DNA from 2 places in the Brevibacillus halotolerans genome. Region 1 is predicted to be linked to the other one. Evidence: riboswitches for the same ligand, from Rfam matches in the RefSeq annotation. Region 1 holds a riboswitch; the other holds the start of a gene.
The links. Region 1 has a riboswitch for FMN ahead of ribD (bifunctional diaminohydroxyphosphoribosylaminopyrimidine deaminase/5-amino-6-(5-phosphoribosylamino)uracil reductase RibD). Riboswitches for the same ligand answer to the same signal wherever they lie in the genome.
Positions count from the first base shown of each region.

Region 2: another riboswitch for FMN. It lies ahead of O0550_RS20435 (ECF transporter S component); the one in region 1 lies ahead of ribD (bifunctional diaminohydroxyphosphoribosylaminopyrimidine deaminase/5-amino-6-(5-phosphoribosylamino)uracil reductase RibD).

Region 1 covers NZ_JAPTNK010000006.1:52,288-59,697, reverse strand. The annotation lists gene nadE (NAD(+) synthase) at 1-118, opposite strand, end outside; gene nadD (nicotinate (nicotinamide) nucleotide adenylyltransferase) at 120-758, opposite strand; gene O0550_RS10150 (nicotinate phosphoribosyltransferase) at 773-2,407, opposite strand; gene O0550_RS10145 (cysteine hydrolase family protein) at 2,461-3,015, opposite strand; gene O0550_RS10140 (NUDIX hydrolase) at 3,091-3,867, opposite strand; gene O0550_RS10135 (VOC family protein) at 4,195-4,578, shown strand; FMN riboswitch at 4,876-5,015, shown strand; gene ribD (bifunctional diaminohydroxyphosphoribosylaminopyrimidine deaminase/5-amino-6-(5-phosphoribosylamino)uracil reductase RibD) at 5,335-6,489, shown strand; gene O0550_RS10125 (riboflavin synthase) at 6,505-7,179, shown strand; gene O0550_RS10120 (bifunctional 3,4-dihydroxy-2-butanone-4-phosphate synthase/GTP cyclohydrolase II) at 7,205-7,410, shown strand, end outside.
Region 2 covers NZ_JAPTNK010000020.1:72,178-79,587, forward strand. The annotation lists gene O0550_RS20415 (glutamate-1-semialdehyde 2,1-aminomutase) at 104-1,399, opposite strand; gene O0550_RS20420 (ABC transporter ATP-binding protein) at 1,554-2,549, shown strand; gene O0550_RS20425 (ABC transporter permease) at 2,551-3,345, shown strand; gene O0550_RS20430 (ABC transporter permease) at 3,350-4,138, shown strand; FMN riboswitch at 4,211-4,364, shown strand; gene O0550_RS20435 (ECF transporter S component) at 4,644-5,285, shown strand; gene O0550_RS20440 (HAD family hydrolase) at 5,370-6,041, opposite strand; gene O0550_RS20445 (winged helix-turn-helix domain-containing protein) at 6,076-6,702, opposite strand; gene bcp (thioredoxin-dependent thiol peroxidase) at 6,861-7,328, shown strand; gene O0550_RS20455 (M42 family metallopeptidase) at 7,356-7,410, shown strand, end outside.

The sequences.
Region 1 (7,410 bases):
TAGCTCCAGATATAAGAAGGTATTGCTTTAAAAAATCTACCCTGTCACGAAATTCACGTTTGGGCTGTGCATCTACATGAACATGGAGCTTTTTGATTATTTCTGTTTGTTTTGCCATCTCAACGGACCTCACTCACATATAATTGATGTTCCTTGATGTAATCCAAAACCTCCTCAGGCAGGAGAAAACTAGCTTCACCATCATTGCGAAGCTCACCGCGAATGTAGCTAGAGCTAATTCCCATACTGATTCCTTTTGACATTGTCAGGAAATTTTCATCATTATTGCGTAATAAGGGGTCCTTAGCGATTAAATCATCAGAATGATAGCCTTCTCTTGCCATAACTATAAACTTGTTGTTTTTCACCAATTTTTCAGCATTCCCCCAGGCGGATATGCCCTCTAAAAGATCTGCTCCCATGATAAAAAAGATTTCATCTTGCGGATACAGATTTTTGAAATGATTCATTGTGTCAAAGGTATATGTTTCACCGGGTAACGCGTTCATTTCAACGGTAGAGATTTCAAATAAAGGTTCCCCAAAACGATTTTTCTTGTTTTTGCACGTTTCTAAGGCAAGCTGAAGCATATGTAAGCGATGGTGATCTTCAGTCTGAAGTATCTTATCTCTACGCAAGGAAGAGCAGGGAATAAAAAACACTTTGTCCAGACGTTTACGTTTTGCCACAGCAGCAGCTGTAAAAAGGTGTGAATAGGTAATAGGATCAAAGCTACTTCCGTAAATACCATATCGCATGAAGGGTTCCTCCTTTAAGATTCTATGAGAGCAAGCTCGCGTATTTCGTTAATCATTTTATCTTTCAGCTCCCGTAATTCATCAGATAAAGTAACGGGATATACCTCTGGATTGTCTAAGCGAAGATATTCCTCCCAGAATGTATTCTTTTGGGCTTGATGGAACTGCTTGATTTCTTCCAGAGCTGGTTTATCATAAATCAGCTTTCCTTCTTCAAAGATAGGAACTAATAGCTGGACTGCTGTAAAATGGCTTACACGCTTCATTTTTAATGGATTCACTGGATGCTTCAGTTGAATCTCCTTGAGGCCTTGAATATTCTCATGCTCAAGGCAAATATAATCCCCCTTTGCCATACCATCCTGATCGTATATCCGATAGGTTTTTTTACAACCAGGATTAATAATCTTGTCTATATTTTCAGAGACTTTAATTAGAGCCACCCAGTCCTTTTCGGTTCTTCTTGCAACAATTTTGTGTACACCACCTAGGGCAGGAGTATCATAGGCAGTGATAAATTTGGTTCCAATGCCCCAAATATCAATTTTAGCTCCTTGATGCTTCAGAGAGGTAATCGTGTGCTCATCTAGGTCACTGGATGCGGCAATTTTTACATAGGGAAACCCTGCGTGATCTAGCATTTTTCGAGCTCGTTTAGATAAGAAGGCTAAATCGCCACTATCTAAACGAATGCCAGTAAGCTTCTGACCATGTTCCTCCATCCGTTTAGCCACTTTAATGGCATTGGGAATACCTGAACCTAAAACATCAAAGGTATCGACAAGAAGAATACTTTTAGCGGGAAAAACCTCAGCAAAGGCGAGAAAGGCATCTAGTTCATTTGGGAAAAATTGAACAAATAAATGAGCATGTGTACCTGTAGTAGGAACACCATATTTTTTCCCAGCTTTCAGATTAGAGGTGTAGTCAAATCCTGCGATATAGGCTGATCTAGCTCCCTGTACGGATGCGTCACGTCCCTGAGCACGTCTTTTTCCCATTTCAATTACACTTTGCCCATCTGCTGCTGTCACAATTCGAGACGCTTTTGTCATGAGCAGGGATTCACTGTTCACTGTATTAAGCAATTGTGCTTCGATCCAGATACACTCCATGATAGGGGCAATCATTCGTATGTAAGGAGTGTTTGGAAAGACGATTTGACCTTCTTTCATTGCTTGCAAGCTCCCGGTAAAACGTAGTGAGCGAAGTTCTGACAGGAAAGCTTCCTCATACATGCCCTTGGACCGCAGATATTCAATGTCACTTTCATTAAAGTATAAATTCTCTACAATATCAATTAACTGGTCGAGTCCCCCAAAAGCAACGTATCCCCCTAGCTCACCAGTAAAATCACTGCTTGGCTTAACAAAAGGAGCTTTACGATAAAAATCATCAAAGACAACTATCGTGCGGTGTAGATTTTTTTTGTATAAGGCATACATCATCGTAATCGCATATTCATCCACATCAAGACCGTAATCTCTGGAGGGATCATAAAAGGGAAGGATTTCTAATTCTTGTTTTCCGCAAAGAGGGCAGGGAGTTTCTTCAGACGTCATTCTAAAAGCAGGTTGTTTACAGAAGAGGCACATATGAATATAGCGATATATTTTCGGATCAACAATATCAAAGATTGTTTTTGTCATTTTCGGCGAGTCCCCTCGTTATATCTTTTTGAGTGAAAAGCATACATAATTAGTCAATAATCATTAACAACCTGTATTCCCATTTGGTTTTTAAAATGCTGTAATGCCCAATCGTGTCCTACAGGGTTGAAACTTGCAACTGCATCCTCATGAATAATCACCTCGAAGCCAAGATACCAAGCAGATACGGCCGTATGGAGAATACATATATCCGTGCATGTGCCGACAAGATGAATTTGGCGAATACCGCGCGTATGCAGTTGTAGTGCTAAGTCAGTTCCTTCAAATGCACTGTATCTTGTTTTATCCATCCAATAAATGGACGCTTCCTTTTGTTTATAGAGGCTATGTAGTTCGCCATATAATTGGCGTCCTTCACTTCCGATAATATTGTGGGGCGGATAGAGCTTCGATTCAGGATGAAATGGATCAATTTCTTTGTGTGCATCTACAGCCATTACCACAAATTCACCATTTTGAAGAAAGTGATTGGTAAGATGAACAATCCGCTGTTCGATTTTTTGGGCAGGCTCTCCGCATGTCAAAGCGCCATTGGTTGCAACGAAATCATTCGTGTAATCGATGATCAGGATAGCTTTTTGACTCATAAATATATACCTCCATTTTAAATGTTTGATTTAACATAGTTAATATGACTATATAAATGAGTAAAAAAAGAAGGATTAATAGATGCTCACAAATGGCACGTAGTCAGTAAATTTATATAATTTGGCTGGATTTTGTGAGTATTTATTCGAGTATTTAGAAGAACCTTCCGCATCTCTGACTTCTTCAATAATCCCTTTTCTATTTATGGTAGACACCAAGCGTCTGCTAAAGTTAGAGCGATCTACTTTAAAATCAGGTACGACCGTCTCAATGACCTGAAGCAGCTCAGATAAGGTAAACTCTTCGGGTAGAAATTCTTTCGCAATATTAGTTTGAACCATAATCTCTTGGATTTTTTGCAGAGCATCCTTTAAGATTTCGTTGTGATCAAACGCCAAATTCATGGACATTGCTTCCTCAACCGTGAACAAACGCGCATCTACAGCATCGTCATCAGCCTTAAATCCAGTCAATGCCTGCTCATTAACAAGGGCATAATAGGCAACGGTTGGAATCCATCCACCCGGATCACGGCCTGGAGTATAGTAGGCTCTTAGCTGCTTAATATGTACCTTCTCATTTAAGATGTGTGTTTCCTCACGCAGCTCACGTTCAGCACATTGATCAAGTGTTTCGTGTTCATTGAGAAAACCACCAGGAAAAGCCCAATACCCTGGAAAGCGATCGCTTTGTGGATCACGCTGAATCAGCAATATTTTTAGCTTACGATCGGGAAGGGATTTGTGCTTGGTATCTTTTCTAGGCTCCGATGTAATCGTAAATATACAAATGTCGGTAGGTAAGCCATCAGGAGATCGATAGACTGGCTTTTCCTTTGGAGGAATTTGCAAAGTGTGAAGCTCCTTTCTACGTGTTCTTGAGGTTATTTTATATAGTTATTTTTATATTGTCAATACGACTATATTAAATTCAGGACTTTTTACATACATTCTTTGCTATGGAAAAGGAGCTGTATTTAATTATATATGTAGCTAACGCTATATCTAAATATTTGTGCAAAAATTAGGGAAGCGGAAAGGGCAATCGGTCTTTTTAAGGAGTTGGAATGGAAGTGAAAGTTTGATCAATAATATAGATGGATAAATGCACAAATTCGTTCCATTTTGGTATATTCTCTGTGTTCAGCTTGAATTTATCTTAGAGGAAAGGGAATTTCAATGAAAATTAAACTAACAAGTATATTTGTCAACGATCAGGATAGAGCTCTTTCATTTTATACAGAGGTTTTAGGCTTTGTGAAAAAAAGCGACTTTCCAGTAGGAGATTTTAAATGGATAACGGTTGTTTCGCCGGAAGGCCCGGAAGATATTGAATTGCTTTTGGAACCACTGGGGCATCCCGCTGCGAAAACATTTCAAAAAGAAATGTTTGAGGCAGGCATTCCGTTAATGACGTTTGCTGTTGACGATATTCACAAAGAGTATGAAAGACTGCTAAAACTGGGTGTAGTCTTTAAGAGTAAGCCTGTAGATATAGAAGGGACATCAATTGCTGTGTTTCATGATACATGCGGTAATCTTATCCAACTTTTTCAGGGATGATACACAATCATGAAGGAAAAGCGGCTTGGAAGATTAGCAGACAGACATTACTAATGCTCCTTTTCAACATAATGAACGTATTCTCCATGATGAGGATGTCGGCATTAGACGTTGGACAAGCAGTGACAATCAGGATAGTAGGACGTAGGTTTCTAGTGTAAACACAAAATTTTTTCCGTTACTAGGAAGACCAAGCTGTAGCTTATTATCCAACAAAATACAAAGCGATTGACAAGAAGTCAGAAAAGTAGCCGTTCCCATGTATGGATACTTGTGCTATACTACAGGCAATTGCATAACCACCTTCAGGGCAGGGTGAAATTCCCGACCGGCGGTAATGACGATTATGTCTGAGCCCGCGACTCGCAAACCGTTTTTGCGACTGACTTGGTGAAAATCCAAGGCCGACGGTATAGTCCGGATGGGAGAAGGTACAAGGCTTATCACATTTTTCAATGAGGATACATGACTTAAATTGTGGTGGCCATCGCAGACTGTTTTTTCATAAATGAGAAGACGGTTTATTTAGATATATTCAAAATATGTCAGTCAAGGCATGATCTATTTGCGGTGGTGTAACACTTTATGTATCTGTTTTTTGAAAAATCCGACGGTAGGCTGTATTTCTCTATGCCCTTTTAATGAAAAGGGCATTTTTTTATTGTAAAAAAATAGGTTATGAAAGTAACCAAGGTGCGTTTGCAAGAGTAAAAGCAAGATACACAGAACAAAAAAACACAGAAAGGAGGAACGCTTATGAATGAGCTTCAAGAATGGAAGAGGAGCGAATGTGAGAATCAAGTGCTGTTGGATCAAGCTTTTATGAAGATAGCAATTCAATTGGCAGAAGGAGCGAGTCATCAAACATCTCCTAATCCTACAGTGGGTGCTGTTATTGTGAAAAATGGGAGCATTGTTGGTCTAGGAGCCCATCTTCGGGCAGGTGAGTCTCACGCTGAAATTCATGCCTTACGAATGGCTGGGGAAAAGGCAGCGGGGGCGACTGTATACGTAACCTTGGAGCCATGCAGTCATTATGGGAAAACACCACCCTGCGTTCAAGCGCTACTAGATGCAGGAGTGGCACGGGTTGTCATTGCCATAGAAGACCCTAATCCACTGGTGGCAGGTAAAGGTGTAGCAGCTTTAAAACATGCTGGTATAGATGTGCAGGTCGGTGTATTCGAAAAGGAAGCCCGAGAATGCAATGAATCGTTTTTTCATTATATTCATACGAAAAGGCCGTTTGTTACGCTGAAGACGGCCAGTACATTAGATGGGAAGCTGGCTACAGCAACCGGCGATAGCAAATGGATAACGAGTGAATTGGCACGCAGGGAAGTTCATGCGGAACGGGCCAAGTCTGACGCAATTTTAGTGGGTATAAACACGGTGATAAAAGATGATCCCTTACTGACAGCCCGGTTGTATGAAAAGGGAAGACAGCCGATACGAGTCGTTCTTGATCAAACCCTTCGTATTCCAAAGACAGCTACGATTCTCAAAGATACTACATCGCCAGTTTGGATTTTTACCACAAGAAGAGCTTCTCAACAAAAAGTAGATTTCCTGCGTGCAAAAGGAATTCGAATCACGGTGCAACAAGAGGATCAAGTAACGATACCATTTGTCCTCCAAACCTTGGGAGAGGCAGAAATTGTATCGGTACTTGTAGAAGGTGGCAGCAAGATAAGCGGGGCGTTTTTAGAGGCACAAGCGATTCAAAAGGTAATAGCCTATGTCGCTTTTACACTTGTGGGTGGAGTGGAATCTCCAGTCGCCTACGGAGGAAACGGTATTCCTTTGATGAAAGATGCGATTCAACTCAGAGATGTAGCAGTAGAGAAGGTGAGTGAACAGGAAGTAAAGATAACGGGTTACCCACTTTGGACGGATCATGGCAATTCATAAGGAGTGAGGACGATCATGTTCACGGGGATAATTGAGGAAGTAGGTACGATCACTGGATTTTTAGCCAGTCAAAAGGCTGGCAGCCTGCATATTAACGCTAGGCTGGTTGTAGAGGGTAGTAAAATAGGTGATTCCATTGCAGTAAATGGAGTTTGTTTAACGGTTACCGAGTTTACCGCTAATGGCTTTGTAGTTGATGTTATGCCAGAGACGCTGAAGAGAACGAATCTGGGTGAGTTCCGGAATGGTGAGCTAGTAAATTTGGAGCGGGCGATGTCTATTGGCGACAGATTAGGTGGCCATCTGGTATTAGGGCATGTTGATGGGAAAGGAAGAATTTTATCGAAAAGGCAAAATGAAAATGCCATACTATTCGAAATAGAAGCGGGAGCAGATATCCAGCGTTATCTCATTCCCCAAGGCTCTATTACAGTAGATGGAATAAGCTTAACAGTGGTTGCCATCAAAGCCAACTCCTTTTCCGTCTCGGTCATTCCTCATACCGCAGCAGTTACTACGCTCGGAAAGAAACAGGTGGGGAAATGCGTAAATCTTGAAAATGATGTGATTGGTAAATATGTGGAAAGGCTACTAGCTTCTCAAGGAAGCTTACTCCATTCTTTGCATTCTGCTCGCAACAAGCAACATTCTGTAACAGAAAGCTTTTTACGTGACAATGGGTTTGTCTAATACCAATGGCTAGGAGGGAATCTACATGCTTCACACGATAGAAGAGGCGCTAGAGGAATTGCGTCAGGGGAAGCCCATTATTGTGGTCGATGACGAGAATCGGGAAAATGAAGGAGATTTTCTGTGCATGGCGGAGAAGGCAACACCTGAGATGATTAATTTCATGGTTACCCATGGAAGAGGGCTGGTTTGCGTTTCGATTGAGGATAAAAGAGCTCGTGAGCTACAGCT
Region 2 (7,410 bases), on a different contig from region 1:
GTAGTTTTCCCTGAAAGCCAGAAGTTTGCCCGATCGTTTTTTTCCAAATGAAAAATAAGAAAGGCCTCCATACTCTTACACGTTTGGAGGCCTTTTTGATCTTTTATTTCTGTGCCATTTTCGCAAAGCAACGGTCTACTGCTTCGATTGTTTGTTTAATATCTGACTCAGTATGAGCTGTTGTGATAAACCAAGCCTCATATTTAGAAGGAGCCAGACAAATTCCTTCGTCCAATAACAAACGGAAGAATTGGGCAAACTGTTCTCCATCAGCACTTTGGGCTCCATCATAATCCGTAACGGTTGCATCGGTAAAATAAACAGCTAAAGCACCTTTTACGCGATTAATGCGAATGGTTATGCCGTGGCTTTCTGCGGCTTTACTAATCCCAGCTTCCAAGAGCATACCGAGACGATCGAGTTCTTCGTATACGCCTGGTTGTTTGAGGACTTCTAAGCATGCGATACCTGCTTTAATGGAGGCAGGATTTCCTGCATGTGTACCAGCTTGATAAGCAGGTCCAAGAGGTGCTACTTGTTCCATGATTTCACGACGACCGCCATATGCCCCAATTGGCAACCCGCCGCCAATAATTTTACCTAAGGCAGTCAAATCAGGCTCTACTCCCAATAAGTTCTGTGCTCCACCATAGCAGAAGCGGAAGGCAGTGATTACCTCGTCATACACCACAAGGGCTCCGGCCTCGTGAGTCAGGCGATTAACTTCTTCCAGGAAGCCTTTTTGAGGCATTACGATACCGAAGTTACCAACAATTGGCTCGACTAAAACAGCAGCAATTTCATGTCCCCATTTTTCTAGCGCATCTTTATATGCGTCAACATTATTAAATGGAACAGTAATAACCTCGTTAGCAATGCTTTGTGGGATACCAGCGCTATCTGGAATACCTAGTGTGGAAGGACCAGAACCGGCAGCTACTAGGACTAAATCAGAATGGCCGTGGTAGCAGCCAGCGAATTTAATGATTTTTGTGCGATTGGTATAGGCACGAGCTACACGAATGCACGTCATAACAGATTCTGTACCTGAGTTATTAAAACGAATACGCTCCATGGAAGGAATTGCTTCCCGAATCATCTCAGCAAAGGTAATCTCCCAAGGAGTTGGCGTACCATACAGTGTGCCATTTTGTGCCGCGTCCACGATTGCCTTTGTAACGTGTGGATGAGCATGCCCAGTAATGATGGGACCGTACGCTGCCAGATAATCTATGTATTTATTTCCATCTACGTCCCAAAAATAAGCTCCTTGTGCTTTTGCCATGACGACAGGAGAACCGCCACCAACGGCCTTAAACGAACGGGAAGGGCTGTTTACGCCCCCGACAATAACACCGTAAGCTTGTTCATGTAGTTTAGTTGATTGTTCACGATTCATGATTTCTTTCACTCCTTTTTCGACCTTTTTATCATAACATAGGATACCAAGTGTATTTGGGGCAAGTTTCTTTTTGCAAGTTGTCTTTGGCTCATATACACTATCTATCGTGGCAGTTATACCATAAAGCAGGAGAGGAAGGAACGCGAGAAATATGATAAATGTTACGCAATTAGAGAAAGTATTTCGCATTCACCAAGCTCGCAATGGCTTGTCTGGTGCTTTTCGCGATCTCTTTCAACGAGAATATAAAACAGTTCGTGCTGTTCATGAGCTTAGCTTCGAGGTACAAGCAGGTGAGATGTTTGCCTTAATTGGTGAAAATGGAGCCGGTAAATCAACAACTATCAAAATGCTGACAGGCATTTTAACCCCTTCTAGCGGAGAGATTTTAATTAATGGCTATCATCCGCACCGGGATCGAGAAAAATATGTTGAGTCCATCGGGGTTGTTTTTGGGCAACGTTCACAACTGTGGTGGGACTTGTCTCCATTAGAGTCGTTTCGTCTATTGCGCCGGGTCTATAAGGTAGATGAGGTAGCAGGACAGGCGTGGCAGGATCGGTTAATAGAAGAATTAGACATGGGCTCATTCATTCAGCAGCCTGTTCGTAAATTAAGTCTTGGACAGAGAATGCGCTGTGAAATCGCTGCTGCTCTTATTCATAAACCGAAGCTGCTGTTCCTTGATGAGCCAACAGTAGGCTTAGATGTACTGGTAAAACAAAAGATTCGTGACTTCCTAAAAAGTCTAAACGAAACGGAAAATACCACCGTTTTGCTTACTACACACGATGTATCTGATATTGAGGCACTGTGTAAACGAGTCTTAGTGATGGACAGCGGCAAGTTGATTTTTGACGGACTCTTAACTGATTTGAAGGAACGCTGGGGGAATAAAACCGAAGTAGTATTCCAATTTAAACAAAAAATGACTACCGAGAATCTGCGGGCTACTTTATCTGAGTTTGAATGCAGTATTGAGGGCATTAATGCATACTCCCTATCTGTTTCTTTTCAGCATGAAAAGCTGCCGGCCATTTTGACGCAAGTGATGGCTAGCTTTGAACTAACCGATGTAACAATCAAAGAAACCTCCACGGAAGAGATTGTACGTAACATTTACTCGACGACAAGCGGGGGATTTTAGCATGTGGAAACTTTATCAAGAGCTGATACGAATTCGCTTTCTGACCCTGCTTGCTTACCGGGTAAATTACTACAGCGGGATCATCATTTATGCGATTAATATCGGAGCTTATTACTTCTTGTGGGGGGCAATCTATTCCGGGCAGGACAATCTCGTTGGTATGTCTTTGGTTCAAATGACCTCTTATGTAGCAATTGCTTGGATGTCTCGTGCATTCTACTTTAACAATATCGACCAAGAAATAGGTCAGGATGTCAGAGAAGGGAAAGTAGCTATTGAGCTAATTCGTCCTTATAATTACCTGTCAGTCAAAACAGCACAAGCCTTGGGAGAAGGGATTTTTCGCCTTGTGTTTTTTGCTTTTCCGGGACTTCTCATTGTTCGGTTGTTCATTCCGTTCGAGTTTCCAAGCAGTGGGGAAATATGGGGGATGTACAGTGTAAGCTTGTTACTTGGTTTTGTGGTAAATACCCAAATTAATTTGCTCACAGGCCTACTAACGTTTTTCTTAATGAGAAATGAAGGAATGATTATGGCAAAACGCATGGTGGTAGATTTGCTGTCAGGTGTTGTTATTCCGATTAGCTTTTTTCCTGGAGTCACCCAAACGATCTTACAATATCTGCCGTTTCAGGCTATCAATTTTACGCCTAGTATGATTTTTACAGGGGCACTCCATGGTGAAAAAGCCTGGATAGCAATTGGCACACAGGTTATTTGGATCGCGTTATTATTTATACCAATTATTCTGTTGTGGCAACGTGCAAAACGAAATTTGGTCGTGCAAGGAGGATAGCCAGATGGGGCAAGTTATACGTTTGTTTCAAGATTATCTTAGCCAGTATTTTAAAGTAAAACTGTCGTATCGGGCCAACTTCATCGTGGAATTGCTGTCCAATATCGTAAGTGAACTGTTAAATCTGGTATTCATTTTAGTTGTATTTACACATGTTCCAAACATTCAGGGCTGGACGATGTATGAGATTATTTTTATTTATGGATACTTTTTAGTTCCATATGCCTTGTTTACGATGTTTTTTGGTTTTTGGGATTTTAATGAGCGCTATATTATCAGAGGAGAGATGGATCGCATCTTGACGCGGCCAGTCAATCATTTGGCGCAAATTTCGCTGGAATCCATTTCACCAGATCGTATATTTGGAGTTCTGACGGGGCTGTTAATTATGCTGTATGCAGGATGGAAGCTACAGCTTACAATCTCCTGGTACGATCCCATTATCTTTATCCTGTTAGTATTGAGTAGTACCTTGATCTACGGTGGTGTTTATACTGCAATAGCATCCGTGAGCTTTTATAGCGACTCACGTACGGGAATTGCTCCTATGATCTGGAATATTCAAAACTATGGGCGATATCCAGTAGACATTTACAACAATGCAATCGCAATTTTATTGAAATGGATTTTGCCATTCGCATTTGTAGGCTTCTATCCTTCAGCTTATTTTTTGAAAAAAGAGGATTTATATGGGTACACAATGCTAACGCCTGTGATGGGAATCATCTTTTTTACCTTAGGGATTTTAATCTGGAACCAAGGGGTTAAAAAATATAGCGGTGCAGGCTCGTGAGGAATAGCTTCATAAAATGATATTGTCATACGTGGAATTTCAGAGTATAATAATTACGTGAGAAAAATTTCACAATTCCTTCGGGGCAGGGTGAAATTCCCGACCGGCGGTGATGCGCATATCGAGCGTTAGCCCGCGAGCCACTTTTGCTGAAATGAGGCAGAAGTGTGCAGGATCTGGTGAGAATCCAGAGCCGACAGTACAGTCTGGATGGGAGAAGGATGACGACAGTACGATGCACACGTGCTTATTTTGTTGTGTCGGCTGAGGGAGAGGACTGCTCGATAAACAGCCCTTTGTTTCCCTATACCCTCTGGATTATGGTAAAGATCGTCAGTATGCCCCTGAAGAAGCATGATGCTTTTTTAGGGGCTTTTTTATTCTTTTCTAAGAGCGGAACAGTCGTCGTAAGTTTGTTTGGCAGTAGAGTAAAAAAATAACACGTGGTTGCGGATTGCTGTTGCCATCTCTCAAGAAGGAGAAAGAAAAAGAGAGGATGGTCAACATGCAAGGAAAAACAAGTCACACGATTCAAAGACAGCGTCTGAGAAAGCTAGTTACGATCCCTATGCTTTCAGCCATTGCGTTTCTTTTGTACTATCTGGAGTTTCATGTGCCGTTGATGCCGACTTTTTTAAAGCTTGATTTTAGTACGGTACCAGCTATTATTGGCGGGCTTGTTTTTGGCCCAGCAGCGGGAGTACTCATTGAAGTCTTAAAGAATGGCTTGCATCTTCTGCTAAAAAACACAGATGGTTTTATTATTGGAGAAATTGCGAATGCGCTGGCAGGCGGAAGCTTTGTGTTTTTGGCTGTTTATACACAGCGCTTATATAAAAATAAAGTCGGTTTTGTTTTGGGGCTATCGGCAGGTACGCTGGTTATGACAGTGATTATGGCTATGGCAAACTACTTTTTATTGTTACCTTTCTATGCGGTACTCTACTCAATTTCGATAGAGCAATTACTACAGATGTTCCATATGGAAAGTCTGTGGAGCATGATCTTGCTTGGTATTGTACCTTTTAGCATTATCAAAGGTGTCTTGCTGTCGTTGATTGCTTACCCGGTATTTGTCAAAATGTCTGCACGACTTGGCTTACTAGTCACCAATCCTGCTTCGTCAAGTAAACCAGTTATTTCGTAAGCTTAGACGAATTTTGCATAAAACAAAAAGAAAAAAAGAGGTTGCTCCCAGCTAGATAAGGGGAGGCCTCTTTTTTCTTTGAGCTTAGTTACTACCTATATTCCATCTTTTTAACAGCCATTCCATCATCATCGCAGGCTCTGTAAATAATACATCGGGAGAAGGATCAAAAATCCCGTTGCTTTGCGATGCGGGGAACCAATTCACACCAACCGCACAAATGCCGGCAGCTCTAGCCGCGGTGACATCAGCTTGGCTGTCTCCTACATAAAGAGTATGTTCCGGGCAGGCTCGGAGCTGTTGCATTGCATGAAGAATGCCTTCAGGATGCGGCTTATGATTTGTGACTTCGTCGCCTGCTATGACAATTTGAAAATAATCGGTCAGTTTTAATGCCTCAAGAGAAAGATCGGCACTCCTTCTGCCTTTCCCTGTAATAATTCCCATCTGAATGCCTGCGTGTTTTAAAGCTTCAAGCATAGTGAGCAGCGGTGCAGGGGTTACTAGCCCGCGGTGTTCATCTACATATTTGTCATAAAAGCACTGAAGAGCTTCCTCATATCTCTCAGACGGAATCTTGTTTTTAATAATTCCCGCTTCCGGTGGCCCGAATAATTCCATAATCTGCTGATCAGAATACTCCTCTTGCAGAAACGTATAAAAGGTATGGCGAATGGCTGTAAAAATGGCTGGTAATGTATCAGCAATCGTTCCATCAAAATCAAACAGTACGGTATATACTTCGGACTTATGCATGCATAGCAGCTCCTTTCTGGATAGGGTGGGCTACTTATTCATCATCGTCTACGAATTCAGCGTTATCTGGATCATCTTGACGCGGTGAAGTCGGGAAAAGCAGATTTAGGTAATGAAAGTTTAGACGATCGGCTGACGGCTTGTTATCTTTATAACGCTGGTAGAGATCCTTCATTTCACTAAAAAGCTGATTACGTTCTTCTTTTGTCAAATGTAAATTCCCAAAGTTGTATGCAAAGGTGTCTTGATAGTCCTTTCGTTTATCAATGTCAGATGCAGCCAGATGATTCATGGTATAAAGCAGCTCTTGTTCAGTCGCATGTAACGGAGAGAACATGATTTCACTTAATTGCTGAGCATTTTCCTCCACAACGAGGTGCAAATTAGCCCTGATGACTTTTGCAATTGGCTGATAGTACTTTTCCACAATGGAGCCTTTTACACGGGTATCCACTTGTTGTAATAGACCGACTTTTACCAATTCCTTAACATGGTAATGTAGCCGTGCCGCGTTTTCCCCTAGTTCAGTAGCAATTTGCTTTGCAGTTCGAGGCTCTAGGTCTTCAAAAAGCTGTAAAATTTTAACTCTTTCAGGCACAGCGAAGGATTTAAGTGCCTCAGGATCTGTTATTTCAAATACTTCTTTTATCACGTTAGCCATCACCAGGTTCTCCTTTTTCTATTTGGAAAGGTCGGAATTTTTACTATTATGTAATCGTAATGTTTTATTAAGTAAAGTGCAATGCATCTTCTCCCTTTTCTTTTTCCTGAACCTAACTTTTGTTACAATAAGAAAAATGAAGGAAAGAAGGGATTTTCATGTTGGAAGTCGGTCAAATAGCACCAACTTTTAAGAAACCTGCAAATAATGGACAAACGATAAACCTAGAGGATTATCGCGGCAAAAACGTCGTGCTTTATTTTTATCCAAAGGACTCCACGCCTGGATGTACGACGGAAGCATGTGATTTCCGAGATTATCATGCTGAATTTTCCACTCTTAATACAGTAGTGCTTGGGGTAAGCCCGGATAGCGTTACCTCCCATGATAAGTTTATTGCAAAACACGAATTGCCGTTTCCTTTAATTGCGGATGAAGACCATAGTGTTGCAGAAGCGTACGGAGTGTGGGTACTCAAAAAAATGTACGGCCGAGAGTATATGGGTATTGAGCGTTCCACTTTTATTTTAGATACAGAAGGCAAGATTGCACAGATATACCCTAAAGTTAAAGTAAAGGATCATGTGCAGCAAGTAGTAGCATACATAAAAGAACATCTAGTCTAAAAACAGCAAGAGGAGAGGAAGAATTCGATGAACTTGTCCCTGTCTTACATGATTGATACATTTGTGAAATTGGCACAAATCC